One region of the Arthrobacter sp. NQ7 genome, then DNA from elsewhere that is predicted to be linked to it. Evidence: predicted binding sites of a transcription regulator. Region 1 holds the regulator's gene; each other region holds the start of a gene.
What was found. Region 1 encodes LexA, which represses DNA repair genes until DNA is damaged. Its sites were predicted from a motif close to TCGAACANNTGTTCGA; they were not measured.
Positions count from the first base shown of each region.

Region 2: the regulator LexA is predicted to act here: its motif matches at 3,343-3,358, upstream of PUN71_RS05690 (HNH endonuclease signature motif containing protein).
Region 3: the regulator LexA is predicted to act here: its motif matches at 2,864-2,879, upstream of PUN71_RS05340 (DUF6504 family protein).

Region 1 is NZ_JARFXU020000024.1:26,427-32,247, reverse strand. Features, by position in the region: gene hisB (imidazoleglycerol-phosphate dehydratase HisB) at 1-219, opposite strand, end outside; gene PUN71_RS19320 (histidinol-phosphate transaminase) at 281-1,399, opposite strand; gene PUN71_RS19315 (LysM peptidoglycan-binding domain-containing protein) at 1,521-1,898, opposite strand; gene lexA (transcriptional repressor LexA) at 2,250-2,987, shown strand; gene PUN71_RS19305 (ATP-dependent DNA helicase) at 3,061-5,121, opposite strand; gene hflX (GTPase HflX) at 5,114-5,821, opposite strand, start outside.
Region 2 is NZ_JARFXU020000003.1:187,465-193,285, reverse strand. Features, by position in the region: gene nrdE (class 1b ribonucleoside-diphosphate reductase subunit alpha) at 1-354, shown strand, start outside; gene nrdF (class 1b ribonucleoside-diphosphate reductase subunit beta) at 451-1,425, shown strand; gene PUN71_RS05690 (HNH endonuclease signature motif containing protein) at 1,642-3,087, opposite strand; gene PUN71_RS05685 (hypothetical protein) at 3,877-4,050, opposite strand; gene PUN71_RS05680 (serine hydrolase domain-containing protein) at 4,201-5,376, opposite strand; gene PUN71_RS05675 (DUF4259 domain-containing protein) at 5,653-5,821, shown strand, end outside.
Region 3 is NZ_JARFXU020000003.1:121,459-127,279, reverse strand. Features, by position in the region: gene PUN71_RS05370 (lipoate--protein ligase family protein) at 1-359, shown strand, start outside; gene PUN71_RS05365 (mycoredoxin) at 426-683, opposite strand; gene PUN71_RS05360 (SOS response-associated peptidase) at 817-1,578, shown strand; gene PUN71_RS05355 (VOC family protein) at 1,605-2,027, opposite strand; gene PUN71_RS05350 (chorismate mutase) at 2,044-2,367, shown strand; gene PUN71_RS05345 (hypothetical protein) at 2,394-2,783, opposite strand; gene PUN71_RS05340 (DUF6504 family protein) at 2,912-3,271, shown strand; gene PUN71_RS05335 (DNA polymerase III subunit alpha) at 3,268-5,821, shown strand, end outside.

The sequences.
Region 1 (5,821 bases):
CACGTCGATGTGGGTGTCGCCCGTGGCCTTGACCGTCATGTCGATCAGGGAGTGCTTGCAGAGGGCCGTAAGCATGTGGTCGTAGAACGGCACCGAGGTGTCGATGTCCGAGGTCCCGGTTCCGTCGAGGTTGATCTCCACGAGCACGGAGGACTCGCTGGTGGCTCGCTCCATGCGGGCGGTCCGGGCCGCAGCAGCATTCGATCCGGTTGAACTCATGGTGAAGGATCCTTTGTGGGAGAAGAAGTGGTTCAAGGCGCCCAGCGCCGCAGTATCAAGTCTAGGCGGGAAGGGCGGCGTGGCCCGCAAGGATGCGTTCCAGGGACTCAAGGAAGGCTGTGGTTTCCGCCTCAGTTCCCGCAGTCACCCGCAGGTGGCCCGGGATGCCGACGTCGCGGATCAGCACACCGGCCTCCAGCAGTTCCTGCCACACCTGGTGGGGGTTTTCCAGCCCTCCGAAGAACACGTAGTTGGAGTCGGACGCGGCGGGCTCGAGACCCATCCTTGCCAGTTCCGACACGATGCGGTCCCGTTGCTTCTTGATGTCCTCGACGTCGGCCATCAGGGCCTCCCGGTGCTCCAGGGCCGCAAGCGCGGTCGCCTGGGTGATGGCGGAAAGGTGGTAGGGCAGGCGCACCAGGCGCAGGGCATCGGTGACCTCGGGAGCTGCTGCCATGTAGCCAAGGCGGGCGCCGGCCAGGGCGAAGGCCTTGCTCATGGTGCGGGAGACGATCAGCCGTTCCCTGCCGGGCAGCAGGGTCAGGGCGCTGGGCGTGCCGTCATGTGCGAACTCGTGGTACGCCTCGTCAACGATGACGATGGCTTGGCTGTCTTCGCCTGCCTCGTAGACCGCCTCCACCACGTCCAGGCCGAGGCCAGTGCCGGTGGGGTTGTTGGGCGAGCAGAGGAACACGATGTTCGGCTGCAGTTCCTTGACCTGCCGGGCCGCGGACTCTGCGCTCAGGCCGTACCCTTCGGCGCGCTCACCGGTGATGTACTGGGTGTCCGTTCCGCTGGCCAGGAGCGGGTACATGGAGTACGTGGGCGGGAAACCCAGGGCAGTCCTGCCGGGGCCGCCGAAGGCCTGGAGGATCTGCTGCAGAACTTCATTGGAGCCGTTGGCTGCCCATAGATTGGTTTCGTCCAGGCCATGGCCAAGGTACTCAGCCAGGGCCTTGCGGAGCTCCGTGAACTCCCGGTCCGGGTAACGGTTGAGTCCGGCAGCGGCTTCCGTGACAGCCGCTGCGATGGCGGCACGCACATCAGCGGGTACACCATGGGTGTTTTCATTGACGTTCAGCAGGATGGGGACGTCCAGTTGGGGCGCCCCGTAAGGAGTCAGCCCGCGGAGATTGCTGCGGAGGGGAAGCCGGTTCAGGCGTTCTAGCTGGTCGTTCACCTGAACAGTTTAGTTGCCGCGGCAACGGCCGGAAAATGTGACGGGTGCTGTTCGCCGTCGGCAGGCGTTCCCAGGACCACTGGGTGGCCTGATAAGGCCGGATCGTCCCGCATGCAGCTGGTCAGCGTGTGGGTACGAAGAGTTGCTGGCCCGGAATGACGCTGCCGGCTCCAAGGTTGTTGAGCTGGACGATATCCGCCACCACGTCCCGGGCGTCACGGTCCGGGGCGACAGTTCCCGCGATGGCCCACAGGGACTGGCCCGGCTGCACGGTCACGGTGACTGTTGGCGTCACCGCCAGGCCGGCGGCGGAGTCCGAGGCCTTGGCGGGCGAATTGAAGAACCCGCTCAGCGACAGCAGGACCACGGCGAGGAGTACGAGCGGGGCTCCGATCAGCACAATGCGCCCGCGGCGGGTTAGCCGCAGAGGCCCCGGCGCGGATGGTGCCTTGCGGGCGAAACTGCTGTGGGAAACCTGGTGAAGAGATAAAGCTGACATGAACTAAGCCCTCCTGGACCTGCCGTGCTGCCCGGTGTCCGCCCGCCGCTGCCCCCGCCACTCGCATCCGGGCCCGAAACTTCGTTCGGCCGTCTTCGAGGGAGGCATTCGCTGGTTAGAACACATGTTCGAACTTTGCTTGTTTATTTTTAGCACTTATCAACGAACAATGTCGAGACTCGCTAGAACAAATGTTTGAAAAAGCACTGTGACTGGCCTAGTTTTGAACCACAGAACAACCACTCCCGTAGTTGATCAGCAGGGTCTGACAATGACAGATGGGGTCCTTCCGGCGGCGGTGTGGAAACAGCGCCCGCTGGATAAGGCGGCAAGCGAAAGGCATTGGCGAATATGGCAGCAGCAGCCGCCGCGGGCAGGACCGACCCGCAACCCAGGAGGAGCGCCAAGGGCCTGACCCTGCGGCAGAAGAAGATCCTGGAAACGATCCAGCGCTCGGTCAATGAGAACGGCTATCCGCCTTCGATGCGCGAGATCGGCGACACCGTGGGGCTTGCCAGCCTTTCCAGCGTGACCCACCAGCTATCCCAGTTGGAAAAGCTTGGCTACCTGCGCCGCGACCCCAAGCGGCCCCGGGCCATGGAAGTGCTGATGCCCCTCACCCTGGACGGCGGCGCTGGAAAAACCGCCGGTACGGCGCCTGCCCCGACGGCGGCCGGTGCGGGTGCCGGCGTAGCTGAACTGCCCAGCGCCCTGGATACCGCAATGGTGCCGCTCGTGGGGCGGATCGCGGCCGGCGGCCCAATCCTTGCCGAGCAACTTGTCGAGGATGTCATGCCACTCCCCCGCCAACTCGTGGGACAGGGCGAACTCTTCATGCTGAGGGTTGCCGGGGATTCCATGGTGGACGCCGCCATCTGCGATGGAGACTGGGTGGTGGTGCGGCGCCAGGCGGACGCCGCCAACGGCGATATTGTCGCTGCCCTGCTCGACGACGAGGCAACCGTCAAGACGTTCCGCCAACGGGACGGACACACGTGGCTGCTCCCGCAGAACACGCAGTACGAACCGATCCTGGGCGACCACGCCACGATCATGGGCAAGGTTGTTTCGGTCCTGCGCTCCCTCTGACCGCGTTCCTTCCCGTCGGGCATCCGAGGAGGCGGGCATCCGAAGCCGCGGCCCTTCGGCTTGGGGGCGCCGCCTATTTGGTGGCGTCCGCCCCCAGCCTGGACAGCGCGGCCAGTGCCTTGCTGCGGTCGGTGGTGGCCCAGAACGGCGGCAGCGCACCCCGCAGGAATCCGGCGTACCGCTCGGTTGCCAGCCGTGAATCAAGCACGGCCACCACTCCCTTGTCCCCGGTGGATCGGATCAGCCGCCCGGCGCCCTGGGCGAGCCGGATGGCGGCATGCGTGGCCGATACCGACATGAAGCCGTTGCCCCCGGCTTGTGCCACAGCGCGGGAACGCGCCGTCATCAGCGGATCATCCGGCCGCGGGAACGGGATGCGGTCGATCACCACCAGCCGGCAGGAACCTCCCGGGACGTCAACGCCCTGCCACAGCGACATGGTTCCGAACAGGCAGGTGTCGGGTTCGTCCGCGAACTGCTTGACGAGGGCTGTCATGGTCGATTCGCCTTGGCAGAGGACCGTCACATCGAGCTTGGGCCGCAGGGCGTCGGCGGCTTCCTCCGCCGCACGGCGGGACGAAAAGAGGCACAGCGCTCCCCCGCCGGATGCCTTGATGAGTGCTTCCAGTTCCTCGAGCGCCTCCGCCGAGACCCCGCGGCCGGGCTTCGGCAGGTGCCCGGCCACGTAAAGGATTCCTTGCCGTGGATAGTCGAAGGGCGAGCCAACATCCACGCCCGTCCAGCTCGGCGCGCCGTCGCCGATCAGGCCGAGTCCCCCTGCCGCGGGTTCAAATGCCGAACCAATGGCCAACGTGGCGGAGGTCAGGACCACGGTGTGCCCGTTGAAAAGCCCTTCCCGCAATTTTCCTGCCACTGACAGCGGGGCAATGTTGACCAGTACCGGTGCCGATTCATCAGGCTGGGAATATCCCTGGCCGGGGTCGAACGTGCTGGCGCGCGAGAACCACACCACCTCCCGGTTTTCCCGGGCAGTGATCAACCGCTCGCACAGTTCCAGGATGAGCATGAGCCGGGACCGGGCAAGCTGCCGCCCGCCGTCGGCCGTGGTGTTGCTGTCGCCCTTGGAGTCGGACAGCGCGGCACGGCAGGCCTCGCGGAGCTGGTCGACGCAGTCGAGCTGCTCATCGTTCAGGCCGTTGGGCAGCAGGCCGTTGGGTACGCCGGCCAGCGCCAGCTCGAGGTTGGCGGCTGCGGCGTTCAGGGCATCGACGGTGATGGCGGTGTGTTTCCGGGCGCCCGAGGCGGCAGCGTGCACCATGGCGACAGACAGCTGCCCCGACACGGCCCCGGTGACGCGGTCCTGCAGTTCATGTGCCTCATCCACCACGACGACGTCGTATTCGGGCAGGACAGCGAGTCCTTCGAACGCACTCACGGCCAGCATGGCGTGGTTGGTGACCACGACGTCAGCCTCGGCCGCGTCCTGGCGCGCCAGCTCGCTGAAACATTCGGCGGCCATGGGGCACTTCTGGGCACCCAGGCACTCCATGGCGGTCACCGAGACCTGCCGCCAGGCACGGTCCGTCACGCCGGGGAGGAGCTCGTCCCGGTCGCCGGTGGCCGTCTTTTCCGCCCACTCGCGCAGGCGCACCACTTCCTTGCCCAGCTGGGAGGAAGGGCCGCCGACGGAAGCGGCGAAATGCGGCACGCTGGTGTCCTCGCCGAGGGAGAAGAGCTGGCCCTCCGACGGCTCCTCGGAGGGGAACCCGCCGTCGAGCTTGTGCCGGCAGACGTAATTGGACCTTCCCTTGACCAGCGCCACCTTGACCGGCCGTTCCAGGGCAGGGGTGATGTTCTTCAGGAGCCGGGGCAGGTCCCTGCCGACGATCTGGGTCTGCAGTGCCAGCGTGGCCGTGGACACCAGCGCAGGCTTGTTGCTTTCCAGGGCATGGGCAATGAGCGGCACCAGGTAGGCCAGCGATTTGCCGGTGCCGGTGCCGGCCTGGACCAGCAGGTGGTTGCCTGATTCGATGGCGCGGGCCACCTGCCGGGCCATTTCGTGCTGTCCGGTCCGGCTTTGTCCGCCCATGCCGGCGACGGCGCGGTCGAGCAGTTCAAGGACGAACTCCTCGCCGGCCGTCGCGGCTGCTTCGCCGTCGGCGGAGTCAGTCATTGCTGGCGAATGGTTCCAGTTCGGACGCGAGGCCTTCGCGGACCTTCACCACGGCCTTCGTCCCCGCCTCAACGTGGTCCACGCTGAGGATTTCGGCATCGGACTCATGGAGCTTGCTGACCAGGTCTCCCCGGTCATACGGAATCAGCAGGTCCATCCGGACGGAGGGCCGGGGAATGGACTCACTGATGGCCTTCAGGAGTTCCGGGATGCCTTCGCCGGTGCGGGCGGAGACCACCACGTGCCGTGGTTCTCGCTGCTTCAGCCGCTCCACCACGAAGGGGTCGGCGGCGTCGGCCTTGTTCAGCACGATGATTTCGGGCACCTTCCGGGCGTCCACTTCGCTGAAGACCTTCCGGACGGCAGCGATCTGCCCTTCGGGGTCAGGGTGCGAAACATCCACCACGTGCAGGATCAGGTCCGAGTCCGCCACTTCCTCGAGGGTGGACCGGAAGGCTTCCACCAGCTGGGTGGGCAGCGACCGGACAAACCCTACGGTGTCGGCCAGCGTGTAGCCCAGGCCGTCCGCGGTTTCGGCCTTCCGGACGGTGGGATCCAGGGTGGCGAACAGTGCGTTCTCCACGAGGACCCCGGCATCCGTGAGCCGGTTGAGCAGTGAGGACTTTCCAGCGTTGGTGTACCCGGCAATGGCTACCGAGGGCACTTCATTACGACGGCGGTTGGCCCGCTTGGTCTCCCG
Region 2 (5,821 bases), on a different contig from region 1:
TCGACGTCCTCCATCCACCCGGTGGCTGCCAAGATCGAGATCCGCAAGGAAGGCAAGATCGGCCGCGTCTACTACCCGGCCCCGTACCTCACCAACGACAACCTGGACTACTACCAGGATGCGTACGAGATCGGCTACGAGAAGATCATTGACACCTACGCCGCTGCCACCCAGCACGTGGACCAGGGCCTGTCCCTGACGCTGTTCTTCAAGGACACCGCCACCACCCGCGACATCAACAAGGCCCAGATCTACGCCTGGCGCAAGGGCATCAAGACGCTCTACTACATCCGCCTCCGCCAGATGGCGCTGGAAGGGACTGAGGTGGAGGGCTGCGTGAGCTGCGCCCTTTGATTGTAGCTTCAATCGAATCGTGAGCGTACGACGGCGGGCAACCGCCCGCCGTCGTACGCTTTAACTTAGAGAACCACCCAACAATGAGGGGATGACATGACCGAGAAGGTCAAGCTTCTGAGCCACGTCGAGGCCATCAACTGGAACCGCATCCAGGACGACAAGGACGTGGAGGTCTGGAACCGACTCGTCAACAACTTCTGGCTGCCCGAGAAGGTGCCGCTGTCCAACGACGTCCAGTCCTGGAACACCCTGACGCCGGCCGAGCAGCAGCTCACCATGCGCGTCTTCACCGGCCTGACCCTGCTGGATACCATCCAGGGTACGGTGGGCGCGGTCTCCCTCATCCCGGATGCGCTGACGCCGCACGAGGAAGCCGTCTACACGAATATCGCGTTCATGGAGTCAGTGCACGCCAAGAGCTACTCGTCGATCTTCTCCACGTTGGCCTCCACCAAGGAGATCGACGAAGCCTTCCGCTGGTCCACCGAGAACGAAAACCTTCAGAAGAAGGCGCAGATCGTCATGGACTACTACCAGGGCGACGACCCCCTGAAGCGCAAGGTTGCCTCCACGCTGCTGGAGAGCTTCCTGTTCTACTCGGGCTTCTACCTGCCCATGTACTGGTCCTCGCGCGCCAAGCTGACGAACACGGCTGACCTGATCCGCCTGATCATCCGCGACGAGGCCGTGCACGGCTACTACATCGGCTACAAGTTCCAGCGCGGACTGGAGACCGTGTCCGAGGAGCGCCGCCAGGAAATCAAGGACTACACGTTCGAACTGCTCTTTGAGCTGTACGAGAACGAAGTCCAGTACACGCACGATCTGTACGACGGCGTGGGCCTGGCCGAGGACGTGAAGAAGTTCCTGCACTACAACGCCAACAAGGCCCTGATGAACCTGGGTTACGAGGCGATGTTCCCGGCATCCGTCACCGACGTGAACCCCGCGATCCTCTCGGCCCTGTCCCCGAATGCGGACGAGAACCACGACTTCTTCTCCGGCTCCGGATCCTCCTACGTGATCGGCAAGGCCGTGAACACCGAGGATGAGGACTGGGACTTCTAGAATCCTCCCCATATCTTCGTATCTGTGAACAAGGGACTCTGCACGTCGAGTGCAGGGTCCCTTGTGCTTTTCAGGATCCAGGGGCTTGCAGGACGCCAGCGAACACCATCCTGCGACCCTCGGAACGCCGATGAAACCCAGCCGTCCGCGCGGTCCGTTGGGAGCCTATCCAGCACTGAGAGACGCGCGCAGGCATTCTTCTCCCACGGAGGGTGGTCAGTGAAGATGGTCCACTGTCCCGTCCGGCTTCGTGGGCATGGGTGGGTAAGGCGGTTGCCGTTGTCCACCTCGTGGCCGGACTGAAGGCGGCCATTGGGCTGGTTCCCAGTCCTGATGTTCGCTTTTGTAAATGCGCCCTGAGGGTGAGATCCAGCCGGGCGGCCCATCCTTGGTCGCACGCGTTGGTTTCCAACCGGCGACGTGTTTGAGCCTGTGATGTTTGGGGCAGGGCTGTCCCAGGTTGCTGATCCCGGTGGTTCCGCCGTGGTGCCAGGCCAGGAGGTGATCTGCCTCATTGTCGAGGGAATGGTTGCTGCAGCCGGGGAAGGGGCATTTTCCGTCGCGCAGCCGCAGCCAGTTCCTGATGGGCTTGGTGAGCCGATAACTCGTGCGGCCGATTTCCAAGGGTGCCCCGTCCCTTGGATCCACGAGGACCCGATGGAATGAGTCCGCCCCATTGGCTACAAGCTTCCGTGCCATTGAGGGAGGAATGGGACCGTACCCATCCAGCATCGCCGGTTCTTCGGTTAACCCCAGCAGGGAGAAGACTGGAACGGTAACCAGTACTTCCGTCCTGGGGGTGGGGACCTCGGCATTGCCGGATGCCCCCATCCCGGCACCCGTTTTGGCGCCACCGTGTCGGAGGGCTGCCGCTGCGAACGCGTCTACGCGTAGTTGCGTGAGGGTCCTGTCTTCGTGGGGACCTTGCAGACCGCGGGCGATGGCGGTATATCGGTTCCAGATCGCATTTGCCTGGTCGGCGGGAAGGTAAGCCGATAGCCGGGCCATGCCATCCTGTTCCGGGGCGTATTCCAGGCATCGGTCCTGTGCACCTTTGATGTGCCGTTTCTCGATGCTGTCCGGATGGTGGCGTTCCCGCCAGATCCTGACTTTCCGCCGGAATCTATAGGCTGGCATTTCACCAGCCGGGCAGTTGCCGTCAGCATTGCATACGTCCGGGTGGAGGAAGTGTGATTCCAGTGCCCCTGCGGCCTCGCAGTCAAGGGTTGCGGTTTCGTCCACCATCACTCGGGCGTGATGCCACGACACGTTCCCGGCATGCAGGGCTGCCAGGGTTAGTGGCAGGGACGTTGACAAGGCATAGGACTGGGCCAGTAGAGCGCCGGCTGCCCGGTCGCCGATGGCGAGTACACACCCCACCTCCGCAGCGATGGCCATTTCCTGCGCTTGAACCGGCCTGCCGGCTGGAGCCGCGGAGCGTGCGGAGTCGGCGTACGTAGCAACTGCCGCCGACTTCAATGCCGCGACCCGGGCCTCCGTACGTGCAACCCCGGCCAGGATGTCAAGGCAGGCGTCAGCGACGGCGGCCAGTGGATCAGCCGCTGAGGGATTCCCGTAACGGGACTGATTAACCTCTGTGCGGAGCAGGGCTATGGCGGCGTCGATCACCTCAAAAGCCTCAACCACCATTTCGCTTGCCATGTGTTCATTATGAAAGGTGGGTCTGACATTCTATTGGGGCCTCCGTGTTACCCAGTAATGCACCAGCGGCAGCAAGATCATCGAAAGCGAAACGCGGTCGGCGGGCATCCTGTGATCCCCTCGTCGCTGGGCCAGGACCTCAACTCGACCCGCTATGCCCAACGGGGAATGCAGTAGCAATCGCAAACCATGGAGGTGACCATCCACGAACTCATGGATGGTCACCTGGAAATGTCGCCGACGATCTGGTTGAGGACGCAAACATGTTCCACCACGACCTACTTGGCGCCAACCATTCCGCCAACCACGTCACCTTTCCTGGCTGAGGATTGCTCCTGCTGGTCCTGAAACCGATGAAGGGCCAGTTTTTGCCGGTGCCGGCCGGAGTGAATCAGGGCCATCATTAGATTGCAGGGCAGCTCACTGCACGGATCGGAGTAGGCAATGTTTGAGGTTCTGTGGTGCAAGCTGAATATCAGCCATAAGTGGCACGTCGAACACGCCGAAGACGGCAGCTTGTATAAGCGCTGCCTCCGCTGCGGAAAAGACGATGATGAGCGCCAAAGAGGAGGAGGGGAGTTCAGCGGTTGGGTAGGACCAGTCGGAGGAGGCGGGATAGGTTAGATCTCCGTCCGTAGACAGCGCGATGATCACTCTTCCCGGTTTCTCAACACCCCTCTGTGTCCCTGGAGCGTGGCTCGAATCCCTAAATGAACTAGCCGACATCCGGGGACTGCCCTGGGGTAGATCTGTCCGCACCTTCCAGCGTCCGCGAAAGGCCGTCAATTTCTATTTGTCAGATAGGGACAGGAGAAGGTTGTGTTTGAGGCCCTGTTGTGCAAGCTGAATTTCAGCCATAAGTGGCATGTCGAACATTCCGAAGACGGCCGGTTGTACAAGCGTTGTCTGCGCTGTGGCAAAGACGACGATGAACGCGCTGTAGGCGGGGGAAATTTTAGCCATTGGGCCGGTGGCTAAACGCCCTCCCAGATAAGTCTTCTGTCGAAGATGTTCTCAGCCGGTTCGACTTTAGGCCCCGTCGTTGAATGCAATCGGGCGCCTCGATGCCAGAGTTCCATCATGTTTAAAAGAACGGGACCCGGCGGTGATTCATCAGCCGGCCGGCTTGCAGAGGCGATCCAGGGCCTCGTTGAGAGTCGACTCCATCCGACCGTTCAAGAAACTGCGCTTCTCCTCACTGGCTGGGTCCTCGAGTCCGGTCGGCAACGGTGGCACCGTCACGGTCATCGTTGCCTGGTACCGCCCATCAGCGCTGCTGACGGCTGTCGTTTGATGGCCCCAGAGCGAGCCGAGACCCTCGTATCTCGACTCCTTGGAGCACCCGTCCGCATGCTCCCACATGCCCAACCCGTAGGGCGCGAAACCAGGGCTGGTCTTCATTTCCTTCAGCGATGCCGACGAGACCGCCCGGCCGGTGAAGAGCGCGGACATAAAACGATTCACGTCTTCGACAGTGGACGTCGCCCCTCCAGCCGGGTTACCCGCCCAAGCGGTGTTGTCCGTGACGTCTACCCGCTCTCCTCGGATGGTGGCATATCCGTGGAGAAGTCCGGGCACGGTGAGGTCGGCGGGTTTCAGGCTCGTATTCTTCAACCCGAGCGGTTCAAAGACCTCCTCCTGCATGACCTGGGTGAACGGCTCGTGCCGAAGTTCCTGTATCAGGAGGCCGAGGGCAAGGTAGTTCGTATTCGAGTACTTGAAAGTTCCGACGCTGGCGGCGGGCCAGGGGAGAGTCCCAGCCAACTTCAACCCACTCTCCATTGTCAGCTTTTGGGAGATCAATGGGCGGAAGTCGACATCCTGTGGCCCCGCCTCGTTGACCTCGGGCATGCCGGACGTATGACTGAGCAGCTGCCTGACGGTAATTGGCGCCGGCGGCTTGAGCGCCGACGTGAATCCAGGTATCACGTCATTGACAGGGTCGTCGAGATCGATGAGGTGGTCCTCTACGAGCTTCAACACCGCCACCGCTGTCATCGTTTTAGTGACGCTGCCGATCTGTATCCGGTCCGTTGGCTGCGCGGGCGTTCTGGATTCAAGATCGCGGACGCCATAGGCCTTCGACCACTCGCCCTCGGGCCAGCGGATCTGGACGACGGCGGCCGCCGCCCCCTCGTCGAGGAACAGCTCGACCTGATTTTCCAGAAAAGCGAAGGGGCTCGGTGAGCTTGATGACGGCGCGGGCTCATCGGTGGAATAGGTACAGCCAGGCACAAGGAGGACGGCAGCAAGGGCCGCCAGCATCCAGTAGGGACTTTTCGTTTTCATTGCGGCAGCTGCTCGGGACGAGATGACAGATTTTGGCCGCTTGCGGCACCACATCCGGCCAGACCTGCAACGGCACCGCCGTCCCAGCTCCTAAATTGTATGACTGGTCGACGTGAGGGAGAAGTATCGCGCACAAGAACCGCGCCACACGGTTCCGGACAGGAGAGGCTATCGAACCAACGGGTGGGCTCGGGCACGCCCGCCTCATCGTGGCGAGTGACGAGCATCTTGTATCGTCTGGCATATTGGTGCCAGCAACCAGATACCGAAAGGGCAATGATGGGTGCATGGGGTTACCTGCCGTTTGAGAACGACGACGCGCTGGACTGGCTGGACGAACTCGAGGCCGGTGGTGCGGACGTCATCCGCAAGGCGCTTTCGAAGGTGAGTGACAGATACGTCGAGGCGCCGGAAGGGGCGGTTGCTGTCGCCGCCGCGGAAGTTG
Region 3 (5,821 bases), on a different contig from region 1:
GGGTGCAGGCCGCAGTGGGCGAAATCCCCGGTGAGTACTGTCCCGGCGAATACAGCGTGCATGGAACGGATCCGGCGGACAGTTCCCGCCGGGTGAAACTGGTGGGAACCGCCCAGCGGGTGGTCTCCGGCGGCTGGCTATTCAGCTCCGTGATCGTGGTGGAGGATTCCGCCCCGATCCGCAAGGTCCTCACCGACAGCTACGCGGCACTGGGACTGGACTGGGACCCCGCCACCGCCGGCGCCGCCAATGACCTGGTGCCGGGACTCGGAGTGGACGCTGTGGAGCAGGCCCTGCTGCAAACGTATGCGGGCCATGCCTCCCTGGAAACTGCTTCCTTCAGCAGCCTGGGGGCATGACCCGCAGCTAATTCAGCCGGTACCGGCCGGCGCGGCATGTCCACTGCGGCCCGGCCGGACGTCCGGCTAGGCGGCCAGGCGGCTCTTCACCTCGGCGGCCGACGGGTTGGTGGCGGCGGATCCGTCCGGGAAGAGCACCGTCGGGACGGTGCGGTTTCCGCCGTTGAGCTGCTCCACGAGTTCCGCGGTGCCGTCCACCTCTTCGATGTTGATTTCCGTGTAGCCGATGCCCTGCGCATCCAGCTGCTTCTTGAGCCGGTTGCAGTAGCCGCACCAGGTGGTGGAAAACATGGTGATGGTGCCGGATTCGGGAGTGAAGTCCACAGGGATCTCCTAAACGTCGCTTGAAAGGTTTCCTTACGGTCAACGGTAGCGCGGCCGGCGGTATTCCCCGGTGCCGAACAGGCCCGGGCGCGGCCGGATGACAGTTTATGGCGCGCCCTGGCAAGCTGGTGCCATGTGTGGACGCTACGTAATGGCACGCGCCGTGGGGGACCTGCTGGCCGAATTCGATGCCGGCCTGGAGGACGAGGTCAGCCTTCCGCCGTCCTGGAACGTGGCACCCACCGATGCCGTCCCCATCGTGCTGGAACGCATCATCGGGGACGGCGCCGCGGCCCGGCAGGTACGCCAGCTGCACGTGGCGCGCTGGGGCCTGGTCCCGTCCTGGGCCAGGGATCCCGGAATCGGTTCGCGCATGATCAACGCCCGCAGCGAATCCGTGCTGGAGAAACCGGCCTTCAGGAAGGCCGTGCAGTCCCGGCGCTGCGCCGTCCCTGCTGACGGCTACTACGAATGGAAACAGGGCCCGGGAAAATCAAAGCAGCCCTACTATGTGCACCCGGGCCCGGGCCGGAGCCTGGCGTTCGCCGGCCTCTATGAATGGTGGAAGGACCCCTCGGTTCCGGACGGGGAGCCCGGCCGCTGGCTGCTCTCCACATCCATCCTCACGGCGGACACCCCGCCGCCGGGCAGTGAACACGGAATTTTCGGCAAGCTCACCGAACTCCATGACCGCGTGCCGCTGCCCATGGACAAGGCCACGACGGACGCATGGCTGGACCCGCAGGCCTGCGACCCCGCGGCGCTGGTGGACCTGGTGCGGTCAGGAGTGCAGGAAGCCGCCGCCGGGTGGCAGGTGGAATCCGTGGGCCGGGACGTCGGCAATGTCCGCAACAACGGCCCGGAACTGATCCGCCCGGTGCAAACACTGTTCTAGCAGCCGCCCGCCAAGGCCCCGCGACGCTACACGGTGACCGTGCCGTCGTCGTCCACTGTCCAGGAGGGGTTGTAGGCAACCTCCCAGCGGAACCCGTCGGGATCGGCGAAGTACCCGGTGTAGCCTCCCCACGGCTGGGTGACGGGTTCGGCAATAACGGTTGCTCCTGCGGCCGCGGCCTCTTCCATCACCCGGTCCACGTCGGCCGCGCTGGGCTGGTTATGGCTCAGGGTAATGCGGGGGACGCCGCCAGGAGGGCTGACCCCGGCCTCCGCCTGCATCTGGCGGACATCCCACAGGGAAAGCACCAGGCCGTGGTTCACCTGGATGAACAGCACTTCGCCGGCCACTTCGCGGTGGACCGGCCACCCCAGGCCGTCAATATAGAAGGCCCGCGACTCCTGGACACTGCGGACACCGAGGGAGATAAAGTCGACTCTGGGCTCCATGCTTCGATACTGTCAGATGATGGCGACAATTCAAGGAAACGATAGGGATGCCCGGGCCGACAAGGAACAGCTCGCTGCCGTTCGCGTTGCCGTTGATGAGGTGGATGAACAGATTGTCACCCTCATTGCCCGCCGCGAACGGCTGATCAGGATCGCCGGAACCCTCAAGGGTGATGACGCCGAGGTACGGGCGCCCGGCCGCGTGGAGCGCATCATCGAGCACGTGCGCTCCGCGGCCGAGAAAAAGGACATCGACCCGGATATCGTCGAATCAACCTACCGGGCAATGATCTCCGGATTCATTGAACTTGAACTGAAGATCCACAAAGAAAACAGCTGACCAGCCGCGCCGGGGGTGGAGGAGCCTTAGATGGCTTCCTCCACCGGCACCCCGTGCTGGAATTCCCGGCCGTCCGCCTCGCTGAAGGCTGACAGGACGTGCCCCTGCCCGAGCCCGTTCAGGGCAGTGAGCGGAAAGCTGCCGGTAATGCTGTTCTCCGAGTGTGATACTCCGGACAGGTCGTAGTCTTCCTCGATTCCCTGGTCCCGGTTGAACGAGTAGCAGGCAATGGCCTCCCCGTTCATGAACTCAATGCACAGCCGCCGCTGCAGTGAATAGTCCGGCGAGGCACCCATTAAACCCACTACATAGGCGCCGGAATCCGGAATGGCGCCGTCTATGTCGAACTGTGCCACGAGGGTGGAGTCCTCGGTCTTGATGCTGGCCTGCTTCAGGAGCGCGTCATCGGTACTCATGCCAACATCCTGCTCCCTGCCGGACGCCCCGTCCACCCCCGCCTATGTTTTGCTGGCCGCCCGGCGTAAACTGGTTTTATTCGAACACTTATTCGAATGAGCAGAGGAAATCACCGTCGGGAGGCGCCATGGGCATGTTCAGCGAGTCCGTGGACGTGATGTGTTCCACCGAAGGGCAGCCTGAATCCCTGACCTGGCAGGGCAGGGCCTACACCGTCTGTGCCGAACCTGTCCGCTGGTACGAACGCCGGCAGTGGTGGGCCGAAGACAGCCGGGCTCCGCTCGGAAGCGGGCAGGGTGTGGTGGACCACGAAATCTGGCGCGTCCAGGTTCTTCCCGCCAAGGCCCGGCGTGTGCCGGCACCCGGGCCGGCAGTCGAAGAGCCCCTCACCCTTGACCTGACCCGCCATCTCCGCAGCGGCCGCTGGCGGCTGCTGCGGATACATGATGCCCTCCGCCCTGTCCGGCGCGACCACAGAACAGCATGAGCTTCACCCACCTCCACGTCTCCACTGCATTCAGCGCCCACTACGGAGTCTCCTGGCCTGAAGAACTGGCCAGTGCAGCTGCCGCCGACGGCGCCACCGCCCTGGGCTGTACCGACCGTGACGGGCTATACGGCACCATCAAGCACCTCAAGGCCTGCATGGCTGCGGGCATCGACCCCATCGTCGGGGTGGACCTGGCAGTATTTGACGACGACGGCGACCACCGCACCCAGCTTGCCGGCAGGGTGGTGGTACTTGCACGCGGGCACAACAACGGGGCCGGGTACCGTGCGCTGTGCCGCCTGGTCTCCGATGCCCACGCCAGGACCTCCGGTAAAGCCGGGGGAGCGGTACCCGTGGCGGTGACCAGGGCCGAACTCGCATCCCGGACCCTCGACCCCCAAACCCTCAAGCCAGTCCTGACCGTCCTGCTCGGTCCCGATTCCGACGTCGGCCGGGCCATGGGCGGCCGGCGCTACCTCCGTCCCCGAACCCTGTTCAAGCAATGGCTGGATGCCATGCCCGCCGGGACAGTCGTGGCCGAAATCGTCTCCCAGCTCAGCGCGCCGGGGTCGCCTTTCAGCACAGCCCATGCTGTCCGTATGTTGAGGCTTGCCGAGGAACACCACGTCCCCGCCATCCTTACCAACGCCGTGCGGTACTGCGCCGCCGACGGCGCCCCCACCGCCGATGTTCTGGACTCTGCCCGCACTTTGAAATCCCTCCCGGAACTGGCAGGTGAGCCGCTCCTGCAACCCACCGGCCAGGGGTGGCTGAAGACCGGGGACCAGATGCTGGGCCTGGGAAGGGAAATCATTTCGGCTGCCGGTTACGGTGCCGCCGACCTCAGGCAGCTGATGGCGCAGACGGAAGCGCTCGCCGATCTGTGCCGGATCGATCCCGCCACGGACATGGGCTGGAAGCAGCCTGTTGTGCCGGAGGCATCAGTCATAGGCATCAGCCAGGATCCGCACATTGAGCTCATCCAGCGCTGCCAGGCCGGAATCGGCAGGCGGTTTCCGGGGATGGCAGGCAAACCGGAGCAGGACATGCTGGCCCGGCTTGACCACGAGCTTCGCATCATCCGGAACCTCGGGTTCTCCTCCTACTTCCTGACCGTGGCGGAAGTATCCAGGATGATCCAGGACATGGGCGTCAGGGCCGCCGCCAGGGGATCCGGGGCATCCAGCCTGGTCAACTACCTGATCGAGGTCAGCCATGTGAACCCCCTCCAGCATGACCTGATCTTTGAACGGTTTCTCTCCAATGACCGTGCCACGCTCCCGGACATTGACATCGACGTCGAAAGCGCGGAACGCCACAACGTCTACCGCAGGATTTTCGAGCGTTTCGGCCGCGAGCGGGTCACCCTGATGAGCATGCAGAACGGGTACCGGGCGCGGGGAGCTGTGCGTGATGCCGGACTGGCCCTGGGCATGGACGACGGCGAGGTGGGGGAGATCGCCAAGCAGTTGTGGCGGTTTTCGGCCCGGAAGTTCCGTGAAGCGCTGCAGGAAAAACCCGAGCTTCGGGAGTTTGCCGGCCGGGTGGAACAGCGCGATGCCGACGGAAACCAACAGCTCGACCTGCTGGTGGACCTGACCGAGCGGCTGGACCGGCTGCCCCGCCACATCTCCATGCATCCGTGCGGCGTGATCCTGGGCGACGCCACCCTCCTGGACCGCACTCCCGTCCAGCCAAGCGGCCTCGGACTGCCCATGAGCCAGTTCGATAAACATGACATGGACCCCATGGGCATGCTCAAACTCGATGTCCTGGGTGTCCGCATGCAAAGTGCCATGGCCTTTGCCGTCAGGGAGATCATCCGCATCCACCCCACCAAAAAGGACGTCGTCGCGGCAGGCCACCACCCGCAAGGGCCTGACGGTTCAGGCCCCGACTACATCGCCGCCGATGGGCGGATTGACCTCAACGCCGTTCCCCTCGACGATGAAGCCACCTATGAACTGATCAGAAGCACGCACACGCTTGGTTGCTTCCAGATTGAATCCCCGGGCCAACGTGAGCTGATCGGCAAAATGGCCCCCCGGGAGTTCAACGACCTCATCATCGATATTTCCCTCTTCCGTCCGGGCCCCATGAAATCGGACATGGTGCGCCCCTTCCTGGAACACCGGCACGGATTCGCCCCAGAGGTCTATCCCCACCCTGACCTCAAACCGGTGCTGAAGGAAACCCACGGTGTCACCGTGTTCCATGAACAGATTCTGAAGACCCTGGACATCATGACCGGCTGCGGACTGGCCAAGGCCGACGAATTCCGCAGGGCTTTGAGCAGCGAAGCCGGCGAAGCCCAGGTGGAGGAATATTTCCGGCGCCACGCCAAAGCCAAGGGATACACCCCTGAGGTGGTGGACAAGGTCTGGGGAACGCTGAAGTCTTTTGCGAGTTTCGGCTTCTGCAAAGCCCATGGTGCCGCTTTCGCCGTTCCCACCTACCAGTCAGCCTGGCTGAAGACCCACCACCCCGAGGCCTTCCTGGCCGGCCTGTGGGAGCACGACCCCGGTATGTACCCCAAGCGCCTGCTGG